DNA from 2 places in the Actinomadura coerulea genome. Region 2 is predicted to be linked to the other one. Evidence: riboswitches for the same ligand, from Rfam matches in the RefSeq annotation. Region 2 holds a riboswitch; the other holds the start of a gene.

Region 1 (8,466 bases), 2.7 Mb from region 2:
GAGATGGTGCGTGAGTGGCTCCAGGCGGGAGTGTTCGAGGCGGGACGCGGGTTCGCTCCCACCGAGGAAGGAACTCCGCAGGGCGGGGTCATCAGCCCGCTACTGCTGAACGTCGCGTTACACGGTCTGGAAACGGTCGCTGGGGCCAGGTACAGAACTACCGGGCCCAAGGCAGGACGAAGTTATCCGGATTCTCCGGTAGTGGTCAGGTACGCGGACGACCTGGTGGTGCTCTGTCACACCCGCCATCAGGCCGTGCTGATCAAGGAGCGACTGGCGCGATGGCTGGGCGGTCGGGGCCTGTCCTTCAACGAGGATAAGACCCGCATTGTCCATGTGGCCGAGGGGTTTGACTTTCTCGGCTTCAACGTCCGCCGGTATGGCTCCAAACTCCTGATCAAGCCTAGTAAGGCGGCCGTACAGCGGATCAGGTCGAGACTCGCGTTTGAAATGCGTCGGCTGCGCGGCGCAAACGCGAAAGCAGTGATTGCCGCCCTGAACCCCGTGATCCGGGGGTGGGCGGCGTATTATCGACCGGTGGTGTCGTCGAAGGTTTTCGAAGATCTCGACACGCACGTGTGGAGACTCACCTACAAGTGGGCCACGCACAGCCATCAGAATAAGCCAAAGTCATGGATTATCCCCAGGTACTATGGCCAGTTCAACAAGTTCCGGAACGACAGGTGGGTGTTCGGGGATCTCGAGTCCGGCGCCTACTTGGTTATGTTTCGGTGGACGGAAATTAAACGGCACGTCATGGTTAAAGGATGGGCGTCTCCGGACGATCCTTTCCTGGCCGAGTACTGGGCTCACCGCCGCAGACGGAGTAAGCCGCCGCTCGATCGGTACACCATCAGGCTACTGGACGAACAGAACGCCATATGCCCGAGGTGCGGGGACTATCTGCTGACCGCAGAGCAGCCGCCGCAATCCCCACAACAGTGGGAAAGCTGGTGGCAGCAAGTTACCCGGCGAGCAATAGCGGCGAGCTATCTCCTGATCGTGGATGCCCCGGAATCCGGCCGCCATGGTGGCGCCAGGACCCGCTTAGTGCATACACACTGTCATCGAAGCTGGCTCTATAGCCAACGTCGAAGCAGAACGCAGCGTGACCCTGAACCGTCGCTTGGATCTGCTTGAGCCGTGTGCCGTGACGAATGGCACGCACGGTTCTGAGGGGGCGGGGACGCAGTAATGCGTCCCCGCTACCCGACCTGGTCGCACATGGGCGACGCGCTCGCCCCGGCCACCGACGTCACCGGCGCCGAGGTCGCCCTCGTCGGGCTGCTCGCAGCCGACTCATGAGCCGGCGCGGAGCAACCGGGGGCGTGGCCGCCAACCCGGTAGCGTGACCTCCGCGCAAGGAGCGACGCGCGAGGACAGGAGGAGATATGCGACTGCCCCGATGGGCGCCATGGGTCGAGGACGTGCTGAAGGGTTCTCCCGCGATCACCAGCGTGAAGCTCTTCACCGACGCGGGGATCGCCGATCCCCAGTACGGCCACGTCATCACCCTGCGCACGGGCGCCCAGGTGGCGCTCCAGTGGGCGCGTACGTCCCCGCCGTCGGGTGACGGCGGGGAGGAGACCCCCGTCACCGGGGAGCCGCCCGCCTCCCAGACGCTCCCGGAGCTGCCGAGCACGGGCCGGACGCCGCTGCGCCTGATCGAGCAGCACATCGCCGCGCTCATCGCCAACGGCGCGAACCCGGAGGTCAAGGCGGTCGAACGAAAGTCGGTCCGCGAGAACGCCGGGCCGCGGCCGTGCTGCGTCCTCGTGCGCATGCACAGCGGCGCCGACATCTTCGGCGTGTTCCGGAGCCTGGCGCCCGCGGGCGGGTCGATCAGCCAGGGGGGTGACTTCCAGCAGAGAGAGGAGGTGTGAACCATGGCACAGTGCCCCGACTGTGGACAGGAGACGTCCGCCGACACGGGCTCGTCGACGCCGGCGCATCAGAAGCCCGGCAGTCGAGGAAGGTGTTCCGGCACGGGCAAGCCCGCCATGTGAGATAGCGGCCCCGCCCAGGCGAATTGGGCGGGGCCGTTCGCGCGAAGAATACACATTACGGGCGTGACGAAACGGCCCCCGTCCCCGAGGAGGGGGACGGGGGGCGCCTGGTTCCGGTCGGGCTCGCCCGCCGGCGCAGGCCCAGCGACCCGCGGTAGGCGGCAGGCGTGTCCGATCGGCGGGCTTCTTGTTCGGCACGCCCACAACGCCGAAGGCGGCGAGGACCACGATTCCGATTGCGACCCGAAGCCCAACCACCGTCCCGAACTGCACCACGGGACACCGCCACGCCAGCACAGAGCGCAACGGTTCGAGACGACCCGCGCGAGAGGACCGGACGGGCGCGCTCAGCAGCAACCCGTCTAACGAGGCGACCTCAGCCGCCACCTCAGCCCGCGACGACCTCGACACTCGCGATCGCGTCCGAAGGCAGGTCCGAGCGAAGCAAGAATCTGATCGCGCAGCGAGCCGCAGGGCGAGCCGGAGCGATGCAGCGATCGCACGCGTTTTTTCAGGTCGGGGCCCCCAAGGCCCGACCTGAAAAAACGCAATGAACACTGCTAGCCTTCTTCGACAGCTGATGATCCCGTGCGGGAGAGTCCCTCGCAGCCGGTGGGGGACGCCGAAGGAGCAAATCCTCCCCGGAACCTCTCAGGCCAATGGACCGCACGGGCCAGGCGACCTCTGGAAAGCGGGGACCTCCGTCCCCCGCCGAAGGTGAAAGCCCGCCGTGCGCGGCGGGTGAAGCTCTCAGGCGCCGATGACAGAGGGGGAGGCACCGATACGCCCGGTGCGCGAGTGGGACGATGGACCATGCGCGCCCGTGACGAAGGAGCCGAGCCCATGTCCGCCGATCCGACCGCGAAGAAGACGCCGCTGCACGACGTCCATGAGGACCTCGGCGCGAATCTCGTCGACTTCGCCGGCTATCTGATGCCGCTGCGCTACGCGAGCGAGACCGCCGAGCACCAGGCCGTCCGCACGGGGGCGGGGCTGTTCGACCTGTCGCACATGGGGGAGATCTTCCTGTCGGGGCGGGGGGCGGGGGCCGCGCTGGACTTCGCGCTGGTCGGCAACCTGTCGCCGATGCCGGTGGGCAAGGCCCGCTACACGATGATCTGCGGGCACGACGGCGGCGTCCTGGACGACCTGATCGTCTACCGGCTCGCGGACGAGACGTGGATGGTGGTCGCGAACGCGGCGAACGCCGCCGTCGTCAGGGACGCGCTGGTCGAGCGCGCCGCGGGGTTCGAGGCGGCGGTGGACGACCGGTCGGACTCGTACGCGCTGATCGCTCTGCAGGGGCCGCGTTCGCAGGGGATTCTCGAAGGGTTCACGGACGCGCCGCTGGGGGACCTGAAGTACTACGCGATCCTGGCGGGGCGGGTCGCGGGCGTGGACGCGCTGGTCGCCCGCACCGGGTACACGGGTGAGGACGGGTTCGAGCTGTTCGTGGACGCGTCCGACGCGGTCCGGATGTGGGAGGCGCTCGCCGCGGTGGAGGGGGTCGTCCCGGCGGGGCTGTCGGCCCGGGACACGCTGCGCCTGGAGGCGGGGATGCCGCTGTACGGGAACGAGCTGACGGCGGAGACGACGCCGTTCGAGGCGGGCCTCGGCCGGGTGGTGAAGCTGGACAAGCCAGGCGATTTCGTGGGGAAGGGCGCGCTGGCGGCGCAGGCGCAGACCCCGCCGGGCCGTAGGCTCGTGGGACTGGTCGCGCGGGGGCGTCGCGCGCCCCGCAAGGGGTACCAGGTCGTCACGTCCGGCGGCGCGCCGTGCGGAATCGTGACGAGCGGCGCCCCGTCGCCCACACTGGGCACGCCGATCGCCATGGCGTACCTCGACAGCGGCGTCGAGGAGGCGGGCCTCGCCGTGGACGTCCGCGGCCGGCATGAGCCGGTGGACGTGGTGGCCCTGCCGTTCTACAAGCGTTCCTGAACAAGTTGTCCGGCGGTGTGGGGGCGCGCCCCCACAGTGGAAAGAGAGAAGTGATCGTGAGCGTTCCGGAGGAGCTCCGCTACAGCGAGGAGCACGAGTGGGTGTCGGGCCTCGGTGGCGAGGACGGCATCGTCACGGTCGGCATCACCGCGCACGCCGCCGACGCCCTCGGTGAGATCGTCTACATCGAGCTGCAGCCGTCGGAGGGCGACGCCGTGGAGGCGGGCGAGCCGTGCGGCGAGATCGAGTCGACCAAGTCGGTCAGCGACATCTACTCCCCCGTCAGCGGCGAGATCACCGCGGTCAACAGCGCGGTGGTGGACGAGCCGAAGGTCATCAACGACGACCCGTACGGCGAGGGCTGGATCTTCAAGGTGCGGATCTCGGAGGAGCCGGGCGACCTGCTCGACTCCGCCGCCTACGACAAGCTGATCGAGGAATCATGAGTGTGAACGACTCCCTCGCGACGGCCGATCCGGAGGTCGCCGAGGCCGTCGCCGCGGAGCTGCGCCGCCAGCAGGGCACCCTGGAGATGATCGCGTCGGAGAACTTCGCGCCCGTCTCGGTGCTGGAGGCGCAGGGGTCGGTTCTGACGAACAAGTACGCCGAGGGGTATCCGGGCCGCCGGTACTACGGCGGCTGCGAGTTCGTCGACGTCACCGAGCAGCTCGCGATCGACCGGGCGAAGGCGCTGTTCGGCGCCGAGCACGCGAACGTCCAGCCGCACAGCGGGGCGCAGGCCAACACGGCGGTCTACTTCGCGCTGCTCCAGCACGGCGACACGATCCTCGGCCTCGACCTCGCGCACGGCGGGCACCTCACGCACGGGATGCGGCTGAACTACTCCGGCAAGGTGCTGAACGTGGTGCCGTACCACGTCCGCGCCGAGGACGGCCTGGTCGACATGGACGAGGTGGCCTCGCTCGCGGCCGAGCACCGGCCGAAGATGATCGTGGCGGGGTGGTCGGCGTACCCGCGTCAGCTCGACTTCGTCGCGTTCCGGCGGATCGCCGACTCGGTCGGGGCGCTGCTCATGGTCGACATGGCGCACTTCGCGGGCTTGGTGGCGGCGGGGCTGCACCCCTCGCCCGTCCCGCACGCCGACATCGTGACGACCACGACGCACAAGACGCTCGGCGGTCCCCGCGGCGGGCTGATCCTCGCCCGCGAGGAGTACGCCAAGAAGATCAACTCGGCGGTTTTCCCCGGCATGCAGGGCGGCCCGCTGGAGCACGTGATCGCCGCGAAGGCCGTCGCCCTGAAGATCGCCGCGTCGGAGGAGTTCCGGGCCCGGCAGGCGGCGACGGTGGAGGGCGCGAAGCTGCTCGCCGAGCGCCTGCTCGCCGAGGACTCCGCCAAGGCCGGCGTCAAGGTGCTGACCGGCGGGACGGACGTCCACCTCGTGCTGGTCGACCTGGTGGACTCCGAGCTCACCGGGCGCGACGCCGAGGACCGCCTGCACGACATCGGCATCACGGTCAACCGCAACGCGGTGCCGAACGACCCGCGCCCGCCGATGGTGACGTCCGGCCTGCGGATCGGCACCCCGGCCCTCGCGACCCGCGGCTTCACCGCCGAGGACTTCGCCGAGGTCGCGGACGTGATCGCGCTGGCGCTGCAGCCGTCCTTCGACCGGGACGCGCTCGCGGCCCGGGTGAAGGCGCTGGCGGACAAGCACCCCCTGTACCCGAACCTGTGACGTTCCGGCGCCCCCTCCCCTCCTGGGGCTCCCCCTAGGGGGAGGGGGCGCGGCTACAACGAGGTAGCTATGGCCATCAGCGTTTTCGACCTGTTCAAGATCGGTATCGGTCCGTCGTCCTCCCACACGGGCGGCCCGATGGCCGCGGCGCACCGGTTCGCCCGGGGGCTCCGGCGCGACGGGCTGCTGGAGAAGACGGCGTCCGTCGCCGTCACCCTCTACGGGTCGCTCGGCCTCACCGGCAAGGGCCACGGCTCCGACAAGGCCGTCATCCTCGGCCTGGAGGGCGACAAGCCCGAGCTCGTCGACGTCGACGGGGTGGACGAGCGGCTCGCCGCCATCCGCGAGCGCGGGGCCCTGCGCCTGTTCGGCGACCATGACATCCCGTTCGTGGTCAACGAGCACCTGGTCTTCGAGCGCAAGGAGTCGCTGCCCGGCCACCCCAACGGGATGCGCTTCACGGCACTGGACGCCGCGGGCGAGGAGCTGCGCGCCAAGGTGTACTACTCCGTCGGCGGCGGCTTCATCCTGGACGAGAACGCTACGGGCGCCGACCGCATCAAGCCCGACGACACCGTCCTGCCGTACCCGTTCGACACGGCCGCCGAGCTGCTCGAACGCTGCCGGGAGACGGGCCTGTCGATCTCGGCGCTGATGCTGGAGAACGAGAAGGCGTTCGGCCGCGACTCCTCCGAGATCCATGACGGCCTGCTCGAGCTGTGGCAGGTCATGCGGGCCTGCGTGGCCCGCGGCTGCACCCGTGAGGGCCTCCTGCCGGGCGGGCTCAAGGTGCGCCGCCGCGCTCCCCAGCTGCACCGCCAGCTCTCCGTGGAGAAGGCGGCCGACCCGCTCCACGCGATGGACTGGATCACCCTGTTCGCCCTCGCCGTCAACGAGGAGAACGCCGCGGGCGGGCGCATCGTCACCGCCCCCACCAACGGCGCCGCGGGCATCATCCCGGCCGTCCTGCACTATTACGACCGGTTCATCCCCGGCCACGACGACGAGGGCGTGGTGCGGTTCCTGCTGACCGCCGGGGCGATCGGCGTGCTGTTCAAGCAGAACGCCTCGATCTCCGGCGCGGAGGTCGGCTGCCAGGGCGAGGTCGGTTCGGCCTGCTCGATGGCCGCCGCCGGGCTCACCGAGGTCCTCGGCGGCACCCCGGAGCAGGTGGAGAACGCCGCGGAGATCGGGATCGAGCACAACCTCGGCCTGACCTGCGACCCCGTCGGCGGCCTGGTCCAGGTTCCCTGCATCGAGCGCAACGCCGTCGGCGCGGTCAAGGCCATCAGCGCCGCCCGGATCTCCCTGCGCGGCGACGGCCGCCACTTCGTCTCCCTCGACAAGGCCATCAAGACCATGCGCGACACCGGCCGCGACATGCTCGACAAGTACAAGGAGACCTCGCGCGGCGGCCTCGCCGTCAACGTCATCGAGTGCTGAGCGCCCGCTACCGGAGCGGGATGTCGATCCCGTGCTCGCCCGCGGGGCGCGGGCCGCGGATGCGCCGGTCGGCCTCGCCGATCGCCACGTCGTTGATGCTCGCCTCGCGCCGCCGCATCAGGCCGCGCTCGTCGAACTCCCACAGCTCGTTGCCGTAGCTGCGCCACCACTGCCCGCCGGCGTCGTGCCACTCGTACTGGAACCGGACGGCCATGCGGTTCTCGCGGAATCCCCACAGGCTCTTGCGGAGCGCGTAGTCGAGCTCCCGCTCCCACTTCGCCGTCAGGAACGCGATGATCTCCTCCCGCCCGGTGACGAACTGGTCCCGGTTCCGCCAGACGGAGTCCGGCGTGTAGGCGAGCGCCACCCGGTGCGGGTCGCGGGTGTTCCACGCGTCCTCGGCCGCCTGGACCTTCTGCTTCGCGGTCTCCATCGTGAACGGCGGGTAGGGCGGACGGTCCTCGGGCACGGCGTTTTCTCGGGACGGGGCGCTTTCTTCGGACACGGCGGCCTCCTCAGTTGAGAACGAGCGTTCTCCGTTGGTGCCGCTAAGGTAGGGAACGACCGTTCTCCACGTCAAGTCAGGAGCGCCGATGCCGGCCGCGATCACCGAGGAGCAGCAGGACCGGGACCGCCAGGGGCTGCTGGACGTCGCCGAGCGCCTCTTCTACCGGCAGGGCGTCCAGGCGGTGGGCATGGACGAGTTGCGGACCGCCTCCGGCCTGCCGCTCAAGCGCATCTACCGGCTCTTCCCGACGAAGGAGGCTCTCGTCGTCGCGATGCTGGACCGCCGCGACCGCCGCTGGCGCGCGAGCCTGGCGGCCCACCTGGACGCCGAACCCGACCCCCGGCGGCGCGTCCTCGCCCTGTTCGACTGGCTCGGCGCGTGGTTCGCCGAGCCCGGCTTCCGCGGCTGCGCCTGGGTGAACGCCCACGGGGAGCTCGGCTCGTCCTCCCCGGCGATCGCGGAGGCGGCGCGAGCACACAAGCGCGCCTTCCACGACCAGGTCCTCGCCCTGGTCTCCCCCGTCGACGCGTCCGCCGCCGAGCCCGTCCACCTGCTCGCCGAGGGCGCCATCGTCGTCGCCGGGATCCAGGGCGACCCCACCGCCGCCGCCCGCGCCCGAGCCGGCGCCGCGCTCCTCCTGGACCGGGCCGCCCGGAGTTGACCCCGCCGTTGGCGGCAGGGTTCCAGACTCTCGACGCTGGACCCGGGCGGCCGGGCGCCGCCCCGCCCCCCGCTGACGCCCCCCGGCCGCCTCCGCCGGGGCCACCCGCTTCCGCGGTGGCGGGCGGGGTCAGGGGCGGGCGCCTCGGCCGGTCGGGGAGTGCGCGCCCCGGCGGGCCTCGTTGCCGCAGTGGCGGCAGACGACCTGGGGG
Region 2 (8,466 bases):
GCCGTGGCCGCCAGGCGGCCGATGTCCAGGCTCGTCACCTGCGGGATGACGATGTACGCCGCGACCGACAGCGCCACGATGCTGACGATGGTCCGGGGCCGGAACCGCTCCAGCTTGGCCGGAGGCGCCTCCGTCTCGGGCTTCAGCCGGACGATCTGCTCCCGGATGCGGGTCAGCAGGTCCTTGTGGCGCCGCAGCGCGGTGCGGGTCGCCCGCGACAGCGCCACCCGCTGGAGCAGCGGCACCGCGCCGCCGAGAGCCTCCTCGCCCAGCACCGGCGCCGCCGTCCGCACCGCCCGCTCCGGCCCCGCGCGCAGCGCCAGCGTCGTGAGCAGCTGCGCGAGGTCCAGGCGCAGCGCCAGGTCGCCGGCCGCCGTCTCCCCGGACCGCAGGTCGGTCAGGTAGGCGAGGCCGTCGTCGCCGACCAGGACCGCCTCGTCCTCCAGCCGCCGGTGCGCGAGCCGCCCCGCCTGAAGGGCCCGGAACTGCCGCCACACGTCCGCCAGCAGCTCGTCGGTGACCTCCCCGTCGGGGACGTCTCCGAGCCTGCGCCCCGGGACGTGCTCGTAGGCCAGCAGCGCCGCCTCGGTGCCGACCTCGCACGTGCCGACGAGCCGAGGCGTCCGGGCGCCGGCGGCGTCCACCGCGTACGCCATGAGCGACTCCAGCTCCAGGGACCGGCGCAGCGACCGCAGCGTCCGCCCCGTCGTGGCGCCGCGCAGGCGCAGCAGCCGCCAGACGCGGTAGAGCAGCCCGGCGGTCTGCTGGTCGCGGTCCAGGACGCGGACCTCCACGTCCCAGTCGCCGTGCGGCCCCCGGCCCGCCGGGAGCCGGGCACCGTACCCGTCCTGCGGGCAGGAGGCGAGGGCGACGCCGTAGCGGCGGGTCTCGTCGGCGTCGTGCGTGCCGTCCAGGCGCGCCCCCCGCCGCGGGTTCAGCCCCAGGCGTTCCAACGCGGCCACCACCGCCGTCCCCGACGGGCGCGGGTTCGGCGTCCCGACGGCGTAGAGGGTGCCGTGGCCGATGGCGCGGCCCAGCAGGTAGGTGGCCGCCAGCGCGGCGACGGAGGCGTAGGACGCGGTCAGCCCCGTCAGCGCCGCCAGCCCGATCATGGTCCAGGTCGCGGCCTGCCAGCGGGCGCGGCCCGCCATCCCGACCGCGCTGACGAACGCGATCACCGGGGCGATGTCGGTGTGCACCGGCGCGGTCTCGGTGCCGCCCCAGATCAGCGAGTCGAGCACGCCGCCCGGCGCGGCCCGCACCACCAGGTCGTCCAGGCCCACCGTGATCCCGAACGCGATCATCGCGGCCAGCAGCGCGATCGCCACGCGCACGCCGTCCTTGTGGAACAGCCGCTCGATCGCGAACGCGATCGGCACGGCCAGCACCCCGAAGCTGGACACCAGCGTCGCCAGCGTCAGCAGCAGCCGCGGCGCGTGCGCGGTGCCCTGCGCGATGTCGGTCTGCAGGCCGTGGGTCGTCTGCTGCGCGATCGACACCAGCAGCATCACCGCCGCCAGTCCCACCACCGAGGCCGCGAACCGGATGGCGTCGGAGGGCCGGCGGATCCGGTACGGCTGGGCGGGCTCGTCGACGGGCGCGCCTGCGGCCGCGCCCTGCGCCGGGCGCACCGCTCCGTCGCGGGTCTGTGTCACGCCGTACCGCCGCCCTGACCATCCGCCATCGTGATCAGCGTCCCAGACCCGGCGGCGCGCCGTCGAGTCGCGGGGCCGCCGCCGGGACGCGCGTCCATCCCGCAGCCTCATCTCCCCGCCCCCGTGCGGCCCGGGACGGTCGCGCCCCAGGTGAGTCAGCACATGGTACTCGCCGGTAGAGCGCCCGCGCCGGAGGACGCGGCCCCTTGCGGCGGACCGGAACGACGCCGCGGACGCGCCTTTGGGTAGGGTTCGACCTAGGACATGCCGTCAACCCTGTGCGGGAGAGACCCCACGCCGCCAGCGTGGGGCGCCGAAGGGGCAACCTCCCCGGAACCTCTCAGGCAAAAGGACCGCACGGGCGAGGCACCTCTGGAAAGCAGGCGTCGGTCCCCGCGCGCGGGGAGGGACGGCTCACCGAAGGGGAAACCCCGCCGCGCGGGTGAAGCTCTCAGGTGCCGATGACAGAGGGGGAGAGGCCGCCGGCCCGCGCCGGCGGCGGACCTGAGCGACCGCAGCAGCCAGGAGGCCCTCCATGACCGCCCAGTTCTTCGCCCCTGTGGCCGCGCCGCAGCATCCCCGGTCGGCGTTCGCCGACCGGCACGTCGGCCCCTCACCGGACGACCAGGCGAGGATGCTGGCCGCAATCGGCTACTCCGGCGCCGAGGCGCTGATCGACCACGCGGTCCCCGCCGCGATCCGCACGTCCCGGCCGCTGGACCTGCCGCCCGCGCTGAGCGAGACCGCCGCGCTGGACCGGCTCCGCGAGATCGCGTCCCGCAACACCGTCCTGACGTCCATGATCGGGCTCGGCTACCACGGGACGACCACCCCCGGCGTGGTCATGCGGAACGTGCTGGAGAACCCGGGCTGGTACACGGCCTACACCCCCTACCAGCCGGAGATCTCGCAGGGACGCCTCGAAGCCCTGCTGAACTTCCAGACGATGGTGGGCGACCTCACCGGGCTGCCCGTCGCGAACGCCTCCATGCTGGACGAGGGCACCGCCGCCGCCGAGGCCATGGCCCTCGCGCACCGCGTCTCCAGGCGCAAGGAGCCCGGGAAGTTCCTCATCGACATCGACGCCCTCCCGCAGACGATCGAGGTCGTCCGGACCCGCGCGATCCCGCTCGGCATCGAGGTCGTCATCGCCGACCTGTCCCGCGGCCTGCCCGACGGCGACTTCTTCGGCGTGCTGCTCCAGTACCCGGGCGCGTCCGGCGCCGTCCGCGACCTCGAGCCCGTCATCGCGCAGGCCCACGAGCGCGGCGCCAAGGCCGTCGTGGCCGCCGACCTGCTGGCGCTGACGCTGCTGCGCCCGCCGGGCGAGTCCGGCGCCGACATCGCGGTGGGCTCCGCGCAGCGGTTCGGCGTCCCCTACGGGTTCGGCGGACCGCACGCCGGCTACATGGCGGTCGCCGAGGGCATCCAGCGCCAGCTCCCCGGGCGGCTCGTCGGCGTGTCCGTCGACGCGGACGGCGCCACCGCCTACCGGCTGGCGCTGCAGACCCGCGAGCAGCACATCCGCCGCGAGAAGGCCACCAGCAACATCTGCACCGCCCAGGTCCTGCTCGCCGTGATGGCGAGCATGTACGCCGTCTACCACGGCCCCGAGGGCCTCGCCGCGATCGCGCAGCGGACCCACCGCCGGGCCGCCGAGATCGCCGCGGGGCTGCGCGCCGGCGGTGTCGAGGTCGTGCACGGCTCGTTCTTCGACACCGTCCTGGCCCGCGTGCCCGGCCGCGCCGCCGAGGTCGTCGCGGCGGCCCGCGAGCGCGGGATCAACCTGCGCCCCGACGGGCCCGACCGCGTCGCGGTCGCCTGCGACGAGACGACGCTCCCCGCGCACGTCACGGCCGTGCTGGAGGCCTTCGGCGCGGCCGCGGCCGACGAGGTCCCCGAGGCGTTCCCGGACGCGCTGCGCCGCGAGAGCCCCTACCTGACCCACCCCGTCTTCCACGCGCACCGCTCCGAGACCGCGATGCTGCGCTACCTGCGCAGGCTCCAGGACAAGGACATCGCGCTCGACCGCTCCATGATCCCGCTCGGCTCCTGCACGATGAAGCTCAACGCCACCGCCGAGATGGAGCCGATCACCTGGCCGCAGTTCGCCGACATCCACCCGTTCGCGCCGCTCGACCAGGCCGCCGGCTACGTCGAGCTGATCGGCGAGCTGGAGGGCTTCCTCGCCGAGATCACCGGGTACGCGAAGGTCTCCGTCCAGCCGAACGCCGGCTCCCAGGGCGAGCTCGCCGGCCTGCTGGCCATCCGCGGCTACCACGCCTCCCGCGGCGAGGAGCACCGCGACGTCTGCCTGATCCCCTCCTCGGCGCACGGCACCAACGCCGCCAGCGCCGTCATGGCCGGGATGCGGGTCGTCGTCGTCACGTGCGACGAGGGCGGCAACATCGACCTCGGCGACCTGCGCGCCAAGCTCGCCCAGCACGGCGGGCGGCTGGCGGCGATCATGGTCACCTACCCGTCCACGCACGGTGTCTTCGAGGAGACGATCACCGAGGTGTGCGCGGCCGTGCACGAGGCCGGCGGCCAGGTCTACGTCGACGGCGCCAACCTCAACGCGCTCGTCGGCCTGGCCCGCCCCGGCGAGTTCGGCTCGGACGTCTCCCACCTCAACCTGCACAAGACGTTCTGCATCCCGCACGGCGGCGGCGGCCCCGGCGTCGGGCCGATCGGCGTCCGCGAGCACCTGGCGCCGTTCCTGCCCAACCACCCGATGCGCGAGGAGGCCGGCCCCGGCACGGGCGTCGGCCCCATCTCCGCCGCCCCGTGGGGCTCGGCCGGCATCCTGCCGATCTCCTGGGCCTACATCGCGATGATGGGCCCGGACGGGCTGCGCGCCGCCACCGAGGGCGCGATCATCGGCGCGAACTACCTCGCCGCCCGCCTCGCCCCGCACTACCCGATCCTCTACACCGGCCGCGAGGGCCTCGTCGCGCACGAGTGCATCGCCGACCTCCGCAAGATCACCAAGGAGACGGGGATCACCGCCGAGGACGTCGCCAAGCGCCTCATCGACTACGGCTTCCACGCCCCGACCCTGTCGTTCCCCGTCGCCGGCACCCTGATGATCGAGCCCACCGAGTCCGAGGACCTCGCCGAGCTCGACCGGTTCTGCGACGCCATGATCGAGATCCGCCGGGAGATCCAGCGCGTCGCCGACGGCGGCTACGACGCCGAGGACAACCCGCTCAAGAACGCCCCCCACACCGCCGCCTGCCTCGTCTCCGACGACTGGAAGCACGCCTACACCCGCGAGGAGGCCGCCTACCCCCTCCCGTCCCTGCGGGAGAACAAGTACTGGCCGCCCGTCCGCCGCATCGACCAGGCCTACGGCGACCGCAACCTCGTCTGCTCCTGCCCGCCCCCCGAGGCGTTCGAGGACTGAGTTGGATTGTGTGGTTGTGGGTCAGGCGCCCGGGGGCGCCTGACCCACAACCACACGTGCGATCGCTGGCATCGCTCCGACTCGCCTTGCGGCTCGCTGCGCGATCAGGTTCTCGCAAGCTCGAACCTGCCTTCGGACGCGATCGCAGTGGCCGGGGTCGCTGGTGGCTGGGGCGTCGGCTGGGCACCGTTCGCGTCCGTTGCCGGCGTCGCTGCGCGGTTGGGTTTCGCTAGCGCGGGCTTGCCTTTGGACGCGATCGCGGTGGCCGGGGTCGCTGGTGGCTGGGGGTCGGCTGGGCGCCGTTCGCGTCTGGTGCCGTGGTCTGCTGTGCGATCGGAGTCTGGCGGCTTGAGTTCGCGTGCGGCCTTGTGCGCGCCCCTCTTGTCGCGTGCTGTGATGGCTGGGTCGGCGGGCTGTTGTTTCGGCGGCCACCTTCGGGTCTTGCTTCGGTCGGGTCTGCCTTCGGCGTCAGGGGGTGGCTGCGGGGGCGGTCGCGCCCGGGGGCCGGCGGTGGATTTGTGATCTTGGCGGGGTTTCCGGGTGTCGCCGCGGGACGGGGGAGGGGGTGGATCGCTACGCTCTTTGCGGACCCCGACCCCCAGAGGGCAGAAGAGCGATGATCGAGTCTCCGGACGCGGTATCCGACGACGCGGCGCGACTGTGCGAGGAGGCCCGCGGCCTCGCCGAGAGCGGTGAGGCCGAGAGGGCCGCACTGCTGTTCGAGAAGGTGCTCGCGCTGGGCGACACCCCCTTCCGGGCGCGGGCGGCGCTGGGGCTGGCGGTCGTCCTGGACGACGCCGGGCACGTGGAGCGCGCCAGGGAGGCCGACCGGGCGGCGATCGCCACCGCCGACCCCGAGTACGGGCCGCGCGCCGCCTACCACCTGGCGCTCACCCACGAGCGCGCGGGCGAGCACGAGCGGGCGGCGCCGGCGTGGCGGGTCGTGGTCGACTTCGGCAACCCCGCCTACCTGCCGCCCGCCCATCTGGCGCTCGCCCGAATCGCCGACGACGCCGGCGACTTCGACACCGCCCGCGACCACTGGGAGGCGGTGATCGCGACCGGGGACGCCGAGTACGGGCCGCCCGCCGCGCACGACCTGGCCCAGCGGCTGCTGGAGCGCGACGAGCCCGCCCGGGCCCAGCGGGTCCTGACCGCCGGGCTCAAGCTGATCGACCGGGGCGCCGCCCCCTACGCGTACGGGCGGCTCGCCGTCGCGCTCGGCATCTCCTACCTCGACCAGGCGATCGGCGCGTTCGGCGCGGCGCTGGGGGAGGAGCCGGCCGACCCGGAGGTCGGGCCGCTGGCCACCGAACTGCTGGCGCGGACGCTGCCGCTGCGCGGCCGGGGCGCCGAGGCGGGCGAGGTGTGGCGGCGGGGGCTCGCCGAGCCCGGCACCGCGGGGCAGGTGCGGGCGCGGCTGCGCCGCGACTTCGGCGACGCCGACGACGACGGCGACCTGTGGTGGGAGCCGGTCGTCGAGCACGCCGTGTCGGACGGGACGCTCCCCGCCCTCGCCGGCGAGGCGTTCGGCGCCCTCGACCACATGTACGCGCTGCTCGCCGTCCGGTACGCCGAACGCCGGACGGGCGACGCCCGCGAGACCCTCGGCAAGGCGGTCCGGGTGCCCGGCGGGTACACGTGGGGGCCGCTGCTGCACGAGAGCTTCGCAGAGCGGTTCCGCCTGGCGACGGGCTCGGCCGTCCCGGACTGGACCGAGGGCTAGCCGGCGATCGCGCGCTCGGCGATCACCTTGGTGATGCGGGCGCGGACGAGGTACTCGGTGGGGACGGCGTTGCGCCGCCCGAACTCCTCCGCCCGGTCGGCGCCCATGTAGCGGCCGCCGATGACCGTCGCCCAGCGCAGGATCTCGTCGAGGTCCTCGACGAGGGAGGCCCGGGCCTGGATCAGCACGTACGAGTACGGCGGCGTCTGGTCGTCGACGCAGACCGAGACGCGCGGATCGCGGGCGAGGACGCGGCCCTTGACGCTGTGGTGTCCCGTGTTGAACAGCAGGTCGTCGCCGTCGAGGACGAACCAGATCGGCGTCACGTGCGGCGTGCCGTCCTTGCGGGTGACGGCGGCCTTGCCGGTGCGGGTGCCCTCCATGACGAACGCGCGCCATTCGCTGTCGGTCATCGTCTCCATGGGGCCAGTCTGCCGCACGGCCGGTTCACGGCTGCCACTACGGTGAGTCACATGAAGGTCGTGACGGCGCACGGGCCCGCCGAGGTGGTGCTGGACGAGGTGAACGACCCGGTGTTCCTGCTGGTGCTGACGCACGGGTCGAACGGGGGAGTGGAGGCGGCCGACCTGCTGGCGGTGCGCGCCGAGGCGCTGCGGCTCGGCGGCGCCGTCGCGCGGGTGACGCAGCCGTTCCGGCTCGCCGGGCGGCGGGCGCCCGGTCCGGCGGCCAAGCAGGACGAGGCGTGGCTGGAGGTCGTCGCGGCCCTGCGCAAGCGGTTCGGGGACGTCCCGCTGGTTCAGGGCGGCCGCAGCAACGGGGCGCGGGTGGCGTGCCGGACCGCGGCGGCCGCCGGGGCGGCCGGAGTGGTGGCGCTGGCGTTCCCGCTGCACCCGCCGGGCAGGCCGGAGAAGACCCGGGTGGAGGAGTTGCGGTCGGCGGGAGTCGAGGTCGTCGTCGTCAACGGCGACCGGGACCCGTTCGGCGTGCCCGGCCCGGCGGACGCGGCGCGGGTCGAGGTCCTGCCGGGCGAGCGGCACGACCTCGGCAGGGACCCCGCGGCGGTCGGCCGGGCGGTGGAGCCGTGGTTGAAGCGGTGGGCGGCCCGTCCGGTGCGGACGGGCCGGCGGTAAGATCGCTCCGGGCCCGGTGCGGGCCCAGAGGCCGGTGGTGGGCGGGCGTGCCCCCGAGGATGATCACCCGTTTGAACTAGTCCCCCGTGGAGACCGCTCAAGCGGCGGACGTGGCCTGCGCGTCCGTCGGCCGGTGCGGCGCGATGACTCCCCCGTCGGGCAGCAGCTCACCGGTGTCCTCGAACAGCACGACCCCGTTGCACAGCAGGCTCCACCCCTGTTCGGGGTGCGAGGCCAGCGTGCGGGCGGCGTCGCGGTCGGGTGCGTCGTGGGAGGGACAAGGCGGCTGGTGCGGGCACATGGCGTGCCTCCGGTCTCAACTACTGGTCGGTCGTGGTGCTTTCCTGTTCTGACGCACCCAAGTGTGGAGTGGTTCGCCCGCACCGGCCATAGCCCGTTGGGACGGTTGTCCATTGGTACCGGAGTACCGGACGGGTGTGATCCCTCCCACTCCCGGGGCGCCACGCAGTAGCGTGCCTCCCGCGCGATAACGGACGAAGAACGACACGCCGCCGGAGCCTGAAACCGGACCGATGTTCGGTGGGGAGCGGGCCCCGCGGGCCGGTCCTAGCGCACGCCGCCGAGGAC

Evidence for each region. A riboswitch is a leader RNA that binds a small molecule or an ion and turns the genes downstream of it on or off. The one in region 2 is predicted to bind glycine.
Region 1: it holds a riboswitch for glycine, as region 2 does, so the genes downstream of both, gcvT (glycine cleavage system aminomethyltransferase GcvT) here and gcvP (aminomethyl-transferring glycine dehydrogenase) in region 2, are expected to answer to the same signal.

Annotation. Positions count from the first base shown of each region.
Region 1 covers NZ_JACHMQ010000001.1:4,581,123-4,589,588, forward strand. The annotation lists gene ltrA (group II intron reverse transcriptase/maturase) at 1-1,140, shown strand, start outside; gene BKA00_RS20935 (hypothetical protein) at 1,392-1,883, shown strand; glycine riboswitch at 2,588-2,683, shown strand; glycine riboswitch at 2,688-2,776, shown strand; gene gcvT (glycine cleavage system aminomethyltransferase GcvT) at 2,850-3,944, shown strand; gene gcvH (glycine cleavage system protein GcvH) at 4,001-4,390, shown strand; gene BKA00_RS20950 (serine hydroxymethyltransferase) at 4,387-5,643, shown strand; gene BKA00_RS20955 (L-serine ammonia-lyase) at 5,713-7,086, shown strand; gene BKA00_RS20960 (DUF1348 family protein) at 7,094-7,555, opposite strand; gene BKA00_RS20965 (TetR/AcrR family transcriptional regulator) at 7,680-8,255, shown strand; gene BKA00_RS20970 (winged helix-turn-helix transcriptional regulator) at 8,385-8,466, opposite strand, start outside.
Region 2 covers NZ_JACHMQ010000001.1:1,894,051-1,902,516, forward strand. The annotation lists gene BKA00_RS08700 (lysylphosphatidylglycerol synthase transmembrane domain-containing protein) at 1-1,655, opposite strand, end outside; glycine riboswitch at 1,927-2,021, shown strand; glycine riboswitch at 2,022-2,133, shown strand; gene gcvP (aminomethyl-transferring glycine dehydrogenase) at 2,191-5,061, shown strand; gene BKA00_RS08710 (tetratricopeptide repeat protein) at 5,678-6,787, shown strand; gene BKA00_RS08715 (PPOX class F420-dependent oxidoreductase) at 6,784-7,209, opposite strand; gene BKA00_RS08720 (alpha/beta hydrolase family protein) at 7,261-7,878, shown strand; gene BKA00_RS08725 (DUF5999 family protein) at 7,976-8,179, opposite strand; gene BKA00_RS08730 (TetR/AcrR family transcriptional regulator C-terminal domain-containing protein) at 8,446-8,466, opposite strand, start outside.